One region of the Paenibacillus motobuensis genome, then DNA from elsewhere that is predicted to be linked to it. Evidence: riboswitches for the same ligand, from Rfam matches in the RefSeq annotation. Region 1 holds a riboswitch; the other holds the start of a gene.
What was found. A riboswitch is a leader RNA that binds a small molecule or an ion and turns the genes downstream of it on or off. The one in region 1 is predicted to bind cyclic di-GMP.

Region 1 (4,464 bases):
ATGTGGACAAACAGTTCAATATTCCGATACAGCGTTCTCCATTCAAGCTGGATAACTGGCGGGCTTATCGGCAGTTGAAGGATATTGTACGGGAAAATAATTATGAGATCATCCACTGCCACACTCCGATGGGGGGAGTATTGACCCGACTTGCAGCGAGACAGGCCCGCCGCACAGGCACGCGGGTTCTCTATACTGCTCATGGATTCCATTTCTTCAAGGGCGCTTCATTTCAGAATTGGCTGCTCTATTATCCTGTAGAGAAGTATTTATCTCGCTATACTGACTGTTTATTAACAATGAACGCGGAGGATTACAACCGGGCACTAGACCATCAATTCAAGGCAGGAGCGATCGCTTTTGTGCATGGCGTCGGAATCGATTTTGACAAATATAAGCCTGTCCATGAACAAGAGAAGAAGCAGCTAAGGGAATTGCATGGCATCGAGTCTGACGAGTTCATCATGATTTATGCTGCCGAGTTAAGTCAACGTAAGAATCAGGCCTATCTCCTGGAGGTTATCTCTCTATTGAGAGAGAGAATTCCCCGTCTTCGGCTGCTTTTGGCTGGGCAGGGTGCATTGGAAGGACAATATCGGGAGCAGGTCAGCCAGTTAGGATTGGAAAATGTCGTTACCTTTCTCGGCCATCGTACGGATATGGATCAGATCTATGCATTGGCGGATATCGCCGTGTCGTCCAGCAGACAGGAAGGGCTGCCTGTAAATATTATGGAGGCGATCGCTACCGGTTTGCCTGTAGTCGCTACAGATGTGCGGGGGAATCGGGATTTGGTAGAGCCTGGGACACACGGCTTTTTGGTTGGATTGGACGAGCCGTCTGAATTCGCTGAGCGTATTTGGGAGCTGTACGACAATCCACAACTGAGAGCCGACATTCGCGCGAACCGCGACAGACTTATCTCCCTCTATTCAGTGTCTCATGTATTAGGCGAGGTGACTCCAATATACACCGATACGGCGAGACAGTGGGATATTAAGGAGAGGAACCAGGGTAATAAGAAGGACTCGACCCATCAATATAGTGAGAGAGAAATAGGAAAATAGATTTACAGATTATGAGAGAATATGTTAATATTTAATAGACTGATCTTGTCGAAATAAAGGCTAATTTCGATTCAACTTTGATAGATTACTTGCATACTATAAAACTATGAATCTATGAAACTCCGAATTGAATATGAGAACGACGAAACGGCAAACCGCGTGAAAGCGCGGGACGCAAAGCTATAGGGGCTTCGTGAGACGACAACTCTCACATGCCAGCCAGTTCCCGAAGGTTCTTAGGATATGAGAGTAGGAAGGTCCTGAGACAAGGGGCCTTCTATTTTTTTATCCTAGGAGTGATTATGATGATGAACCGTATATTCAGAAGCATAGTTTTCATAGTTTTAATTATAGTGCTTAGCGGCGTAATCATGCCTGTTCCAGGTAACGCTGCAGCAGTTGCTTCGGCAGCTGGAAGCGCGGAATTGAATGTGAAAGATTATGGCGCGGTAGGCGATGGAAGCACGGACGATACGTCCGCTGTACAGCAGGCGCTAGATGCGGCCGCGGGCCGCGGGGGCCGCGTGTATTTTCCGGCTGGAACGTATATGGTGAATCCGGAGAAGACGCTGATTGTCGAAGGGAATACGACGATTATCGGGGATGGAGCAAGCTCTGTAATTCAAGCCAGCAATCGCAGCTTCGGCTGGGAGATGATGAGGGCTACGGGAAGTCATATTGCGATCAGCGACATTACACTGGACGGCAATATGGCTGTGAATCGCGTACTTGTTATCAGCGGCGGAAGCAGCGATGTGAAGATCAAGAAGAGTATTATCTCAAACGCTACGCATAGCAAGGACCCGGCCAGTGACTATTATACTGGCGTTGTGTCAGGAATCGTCGTGTACGGGAATACCAATCAGATAGAGATTGATTCTACAGAAGTAAAGAATATCTCCGCGGTTAATCTAACTGCTGGCAGCTTGATTTCAAGAGGAATCTACGTGACGACGACTTGGGGCTCCAAGGAGAAGGCAGCGGTGAACGTTGCTATCAAGAACTCTCATATTCATCATATTGGACCGGCGGATGATGGAGACGGTATTTATTACGAGGATCCGAATGTGGATAGCAAGCAGGGCACGAATACGAAGAGTGTGATTGTCGGCAATACATTCGATCATAATGCCAAGCGAGCCATTAAGATATATGCGCAAGGGATCACCGTTGAGAATAACCGGATTACGAATTCGTACCTGAACAACAACTATTACAAAGGCAAGGACAGTGGCAAGCTGGCTCCGGACATGTACTCGGGCATTAGTGTATACGGCTCCGACAATACGATTCGGAACAATACGATCAATGGCGAAGGAAGCTATTATGCAGCGATTGAGGTAAGTGCGTCGCAGACCGTCAGCAATGTTACTGTTCACGGCAATAAGATCAAGATGGGCTCCAAGAGTACGGTTGAAGGCACGACAGCGATTCGGGTCGGCAATACGAAGCAATTCCAGATCACCAGCAATACGATTGAGAATGCCGAGAAGGGGATATGGACTTGGCAGAATGCGGAGAAGGGCTCTATAGAAGGCAATATGATTCAGACAACGAAGAGCGGAATCGACTTGTCCACCTATTTGGAGAACTGTGTCCAGAAGGACATCGTTGTTAAGGACAATACAGTGAAGAGCAAGTCCTTCAATATTTTGCTAGCGAAGTCGAATGTTAATGTAGAGGTATCCGCTGATAATTTCTAAGCATGTTTTTATATAAAATATGGATGAGAACCTTCTGGGCAGTTACGCTGTCAGGAAGGTTTTTTTTGCTTTAATCCAGATTCCTTCGAGGTGAGGAATATTATATATATGGAAAAATAAAATAGAATGTTAGGAAAAAAAAGGTACCAAGATTTTTGTTTTGTGTTAATATAAAAGTGTTAAATTGGCGACTTTTTACCTAGTCGACACAGTTCTTCTTTATTTGTCATATTAATCCATAGTTTGGGGTGAACCGCTGCTTGGATCTTAGTTATTTATTCAAATCCGTAAGGAAACATATGATTGCCTTCTTGATTACGCTTCTAATTTGTGTGGGAGGCGTTTTTTTGTTGAATGCGATTGTAAAACCTCAATATCAGGCCACTGCTAGTCTAGTAGCAACTCTGGCTTCAGCGGAATCGGGGACTTATAACGACTTCTTGGCCAGCCAGGCCCTGACGAAGACATATGAGGATGCGATCCAGAGCCGTTATATCGCCAATGAAGCGAAGAAGAAATTGAATACGAAGGAGACGGCATATGAGCTTCTGGAGAGGGTTAAGGTCAGAACAGACCCTGGCACTTTGGTTATCATCCTATATGCCAAGCATGATCATCCCCAGGAGGCCGTAGATATTGCTAACAGCTTTGCAGATGCATTTATAGAAAAATCTACAGATATCGTTCCTAATGCGAATGTGATTGTACTGGATTATGCCAACATGGAGGACGCATCGATTCCGGTAAGTCCGCGCAAGATGCTGAACCTGGCGATTGGCACCTTTATTGGCTTCTTCACTGGATTAGTTGTTGTGCTATATCTGGAACGGAAGAGAGGCTCCCGCAGACGTCCGCTGCGTCACATAAATACAGAATCTATGTAAAATTTTGATAGTCCAGTGAAGCGAGGTGGAGGAACAGAAATGATCCATTTTGCAATTGTAGGCTGTGGTCATATTGCTATCAAGCATATCGAGGCCATTCAAAGGACAGAGGATGCCGTATTGGCAGGGCTATGCGATACGAATGAAGCGAGACTTACCAAGCTGGCATTAACTTGGCAGGCTCCAGTCTTTACATCGATGTCGCAGATGCTGGAGCAGCTTCCCCATCTTGATGTTATCTGCATTTGTACCCCTAGCGGTCTGCATGCAGACCTGGCGATCGAGGCCGCTGCTGCGGGGAAGCATCTCATTATTGAGAAGCCGCTGGCGCTCACGCTTGAGGACACGGACCGGATCATTGCTGCGGTTGCCAAATATGGTGTCAAAGCAACGGTAGTACATCCGAACCGCTATCGCCCGGCGATACAACATTTAAAGGCTGCGCTCGAACATGAAGCGTTCGGCAAGCTCAGTCATATCAGTGCCGCGGTGCGCTGGAATCGCAACCAGGCTTACTATGATCAGGCACCCTGGCGCGGTACCAGAGCAATGGATGGCGGCGTCTTGATGAATCAGGCTATTCATAGTCTGGATCTGCTCCTATGGCTATTCGGGCCGGTATCCGAGACAAAGGCATTTGCAGATACCCGGTTAAGGAATATCGAAGCTGAGGATACGGCGGTAGCAGTGCTCAAGTTTGATAGCGGTGTATTAGGAACGGTGGAAGCATGCACGACAGTGTATGAGCAGAACCTTGAGGAGACATTGGCGGTATTCGGTCAGCATGGTTACGCGATTATCGGGGGAAGA
Region 2 (4,464 bases), on a different contig from region 1:
ATTGTATACGCAATATCATCCTGATCGATGGGAATATGGCAGGCTTCGCCTGGATAAGAGACGAACTGCTCCAGATCGAAGCATAACAGCTTCAACTCATTGGCATTATCTGCTACAAGCGGCTGCAACTTAGATAGATAAGTTTCCTTAGTTAGTACAATCCGGGAGCCCGTATCTTCGATAATATACTGATTCCGATCATCCGGATGTTCTGGGTCCAGCGGAATATAAGTCCCACCGGCTTTGAGGGCGCCGAGCATGCTGACAACAGCTTCCATGCTGCGCTCCATGTAGATGGCCACGAATCCGCCTTTGTGCAGTCCTTGCTCAATTAGCGCATGGGCAACCTGATTGGATAACCGGTCCAACTCAGCATAGGTCAACTTCCACTCAGCCGACGACAGCGCAATTCGGTCTGGGAAACTCTCGACAGTCCTGCAGAGCATCGATGTAATCGTCAGCTCTACTCCCCAATTTCTAGCGGTATCATTAAGCTTCTCATAAGCCAGTACATCCTCATCGGTCATGATGGAAATGTCGCCCAGAACAATATCCGGACGATCCAATACCGCCTGAGCAATACATTGAAAATGTCTCGCGAACTTGTTAATCGTACTCTCTTTGAACAGGTGGCTCGAATAGGTGATCTCAGCTACCCACTTTTCCTCCTCTGTCCGCACATACCAGTTAAGACGACTGGCTTCATAAGCGGCGTTTCGTCCATAGATGGTCTGCACTACAGGAGACTGCGAAACCAGTTTCTCAATCTCCTGAATAGGCAAGCTGGCTTCATTGGATAGAACAAGCCGCTCCGCTATAGCTGATAGCAACTGGCTGAATGGAATCCCAGCCTCAGTATGAATCCGTATTGGAAGGATTCGGCCATCCGTGGCTTGTATTCCAACAATTTGATCCTGTTCACCGCTCATACGATATAGGAAGACATAATAACAAGCGATTAGCCAAGTCTGAATATCAGTTTCCTGGACCGTCTGTCTCTTGAATGATGAACTAATATTCAATTCATAGGTCATACTCTTGGACTCGCTGGCCATTGCTAAATCTGGGTAGTCAGTATGGATATGAAATCCGGATAATGGCGGCTGAAGCTCTCTTAGCCAATATTCCCGGGCTTTCTTATTCATCAGTAGGGTACTCACAAATGTTCAGCTCCTATTCTCTCTCTCTATTTAGGGGTGTTCGATAAGTCTCCCCTTGAATAATTACAGCTTCAATCCCTCTACTAGTTTCTCTAACTTTCCAGAGATTTGATTCAAGTGCTCGGCAGAACTCATAATATTGTCGGAAGAAGCCCTCTGCTCCATGGCACTCTCCTTGATTCGTTCGGAGATAACCGCATTTCTCTCTGCATATTCGGCAATCTGCTTAATGGTCGCCGTAATCTGCTCTGTCTCAGCTACCATCTCCTCGGTAGCCGCAGATACCTCCTGAATTTGACTGGTCACGGAATCTGTACCATCTAGTATCGTAGCGAAGAGCTCTCCTGTCTCTCGAACGACCTGGATACCGGTAGCAACATTCCGTTCTCCTTCGCCAATTGCGGCGACGGCTGTGCTTGTCTCTTTCTGGATATAGTGAACCAGATCAGCGATCTGCTCTGCTGACTTGGCAGACTCCTCAGCCAGCTTCTTCACCTGGTTAGCTACAACTGCAAAGCCTCGTCCTTCCTCGCCTGCTCTGGCCGCCTCAATGCTGGCATTTAACGACAATAGATGAGTCTGTTCGGCGATTTGTGTAATCACCTGTACGATCTCCTCAATTTGCCCGGAACGTCTTTGCAGTTGTTCAATCGATACGACCGATTGCTGCACGGATTGCTGGATGGAATCCATCTGCTTAATAACCCCACTGATATTATCCCGTCCAATCTCAGACTTGTCCTTCATCTGCATCGATGCATCAGACAACGCTGAAGTGCTGCTAGCAATCGTTCCTACGCCTGAATTGATCTCTTCCAGTGAAGTAACACTCTCGGAGATCGACTTGCTCTGCTGCGAGGCCTTCTCTGAGATTTCTTCAATATTATCGCTGATCGCCATAGAGCTCTCATGATTCGTCTCCAGTGTCTCGAACAGAATCTTCGACTGATCGGCCGATTGAATAGAGACCGTCTTGATCGTCGCTACCAGTTCATTCATATTGCGAACCGTTGCATTAAACTTCTCATTCACCTGACCCAGTTCGCTCTCATCCGTCTTCAACTGTACGCTGAAATCGCCTTTGCTAAGCTTATCCAATGCGGACATAAGATCCTTCACGGGTGCAAAAGTCCTCCGGGTCGTGAAATATTGAGACGATAAAATAACGATCAGAATGGCAATAAGCGCGAGAACCGTATATTTCAGCAAATCGGTTTGACCGGTCATAATTAGACTGGCATCGAAATCCATGCCTATGTATGAGAATATTTCACCATTCTTGTCCTGAACCGGATAGAGTACCGTCAACCAAACACCGTAATCGTCCTTATAAGGCTTTGTGAACGTAATTTTCTTTGTCTTCAGCATTTCCTCGACGCCCTTCACATGGTAAGCAGGCTGTCCAAGCATATCGCCCAGGAACAAGCCCTCACCCTCGAACATATCAAGGATTGCCGTCGGAAAAGCGATCATCTGGGTACTATCGTTCTCTACCTTCGCTCCAAAAATATAACCTTGTGCAACATCGGGGTGAGTCGCTGACAAGTCATCAAATACCTTCGTCAGCTTCTTCTGAAGCTCCGAATTGCGATCCGTGTCTGTCACCGCCGCTTTGGCTTCTTCCGGAGTGATCCTGTCCTTCCAGGCCTCCATGACCTTCTGTGAGTTGTCCTCCAACTGATTAGTTAATACGGCACCTTGAATATAGTAGCTGGCAGCAATCAAGATAACACCGGTCATCAGAATAGAGACACTCGTTAACAACATATTTTTCGTGACAATGCTCAAACGGTTAAAAAAACCAAAAATCTTCATATTCAGTCTCCTTTTCGTTCCAGATAGTGACTTGGAATTAAGTATAATTCCTTTCAATAAATTGCTTTTTTTTACATTCTCCCTTCAATAAGCAGATCCACCCAAAATTTAGGCAAAAAAAAAGATAACCGCATAGCAAACACTATAGGTTACCTCTTTTAGCAACTGGCTGACATACCCCCATAAGGAGAATTAGTCCCTATAGCTTTGCGTCACTACCTTTCGATAGCTTTGCCCAAACATGTATAAAATTAGTTCGATGGATGGATCTATCTAACAAATTTCGACAACACGACATGATAATCTTACTATGATTTTCAAAACATTCCCATGATAAATAATACCATAATTGTGTACGTTATATGAATTTTACCATCTTTTGATTCGCTACTTAAGTCCTATCCTGCTAATAAATGACTGCTTATCACGTGTCAGCTTACAGTCCGCGGTCGCTCCAGCCTTGATATTCCTGGAATATGCAGGGTCGCCCACTCGGGCAACAAATGGTCAATTTTAGCTACTACAACTGTCATATCATCATGGATCGTATTTTTCTGATAGCGGATCACTGTCTCCAACAGACAGTCGGCGATTTCCTGCGGGTCATCCGCATGAATCTCCGAGATCATCCGTTTGATCCACAGTTCCTTATTCACAGCATAACCGGGAGCATCATACACTCCGTCCGTCATCATAATCAAAATGTCGCCGGGAAGCAGCTGCACCGTAACCAGATCAATCTCAATATCCTGAATGATCCCAATCGGCAGATTGCTAGCCGTAATCGGTATAACCTCATTCCCTCGTTTGATAAAGCTCGGCGATGAACCAATCTTGAGGAACGTCGTCTGCGCGGAGAACTCATCGATCAGAGCCATATCAACCGTAGCATATACTTCATCCGGCGAACGAAGCATGAGAATCGAATTGACCGATTTCACCGCTAATTTCTCATCCATACCAGATTGAAGCAGCTGTTCAAGAATGCCAAGCGCTGTGCTGCTCTCCAGCCGGGCCCGCTCACCATTGCCCATCCCGTCGCTGATGGCAACAGCATAGGTTCCATTTCCAAGCTCCATTGCACTAAAGCTGTCCCCGGATAACAAGTCTCCGCCCTTAGCAGCTCCGGCGACTCCTGTCGTCACTTCGAAGGTCTTGGCCGAACCGAAAGTTACGGTCGCTAGTCCGTCTCTGCCTGTAGGCATATTCTCCCGGACTACCGTAATATGCTCGTCCACAATGTCGGATAATAGCGGCGCTATAATCTTCCGACACTCATCGAACCCGCGAGTATACGCATGGACAATTTCAATCTCCACATTGCCATGGTCCAGATTAATGATGTCTATGCTATGAATAGACAACCCCATTTTGTCGAGCGCGTCCCGGATCTGCTCCTCCTGCTTATACATCGCCTGGCCTTCGCGCTGAATCTCTCGCGCCAAATCCTCCATAACTTGAGAGACTCCTGAGAGCTGTTCAGCTACAA

Region 2: it holds a riboswitch for cyclic di-GMP, as region 1 does, so the genes downstream of both, ABD014_RS22265 (methyl-accepting chemotaxis protein) here and ABD014_RS17335 (glycosyl hydrolase family 28-related protein) in region 1, are expected to answer to the same signal.

Annotation. Positions count from the first base shown of each region.
Region 1 covers NZ_BAAACX010000015.1:308,859-313,322, forward strand. Annotated here, with positions in the region: gene ABD014_RS17330 (glycosyltransferase family 4 protein) at 1-1,067, shown strand, start outside; cyclic di-GMP riboswitch class I at 1,207-1,298, shown strand; gene ABD014_RS17335 (glycosyl hydrolase family 28-related protein) at 1,370-2,770, shown strand; gene ABD014_RS17340 (YveK family protein) at 3,019-3,654, shown strand; gene ABD014_RS17345 (Gfo/Idh/MocA family protein) at 3,694-4,464, shown strand, end outside.
Region 2 covers NZ_BAAACX010000025.1:24,501-28,964, forward strand. Annotated here, with positions in the region: gene ABD014_RS22260 (non-ribosomal peptide synthetase family protein) at 1-1,160, opposite strand, end outside; gene ABD014_RS22265 (methyl-accepting chemotaxis protein) at 1,224-2,975, opposite strand; cyclic di-GMP riboswitch class I at 3,133-3,221, opposite strand; gene spoIIE (stage II sporulation protein E) at 3,407-4,464, opposite strand, start outside.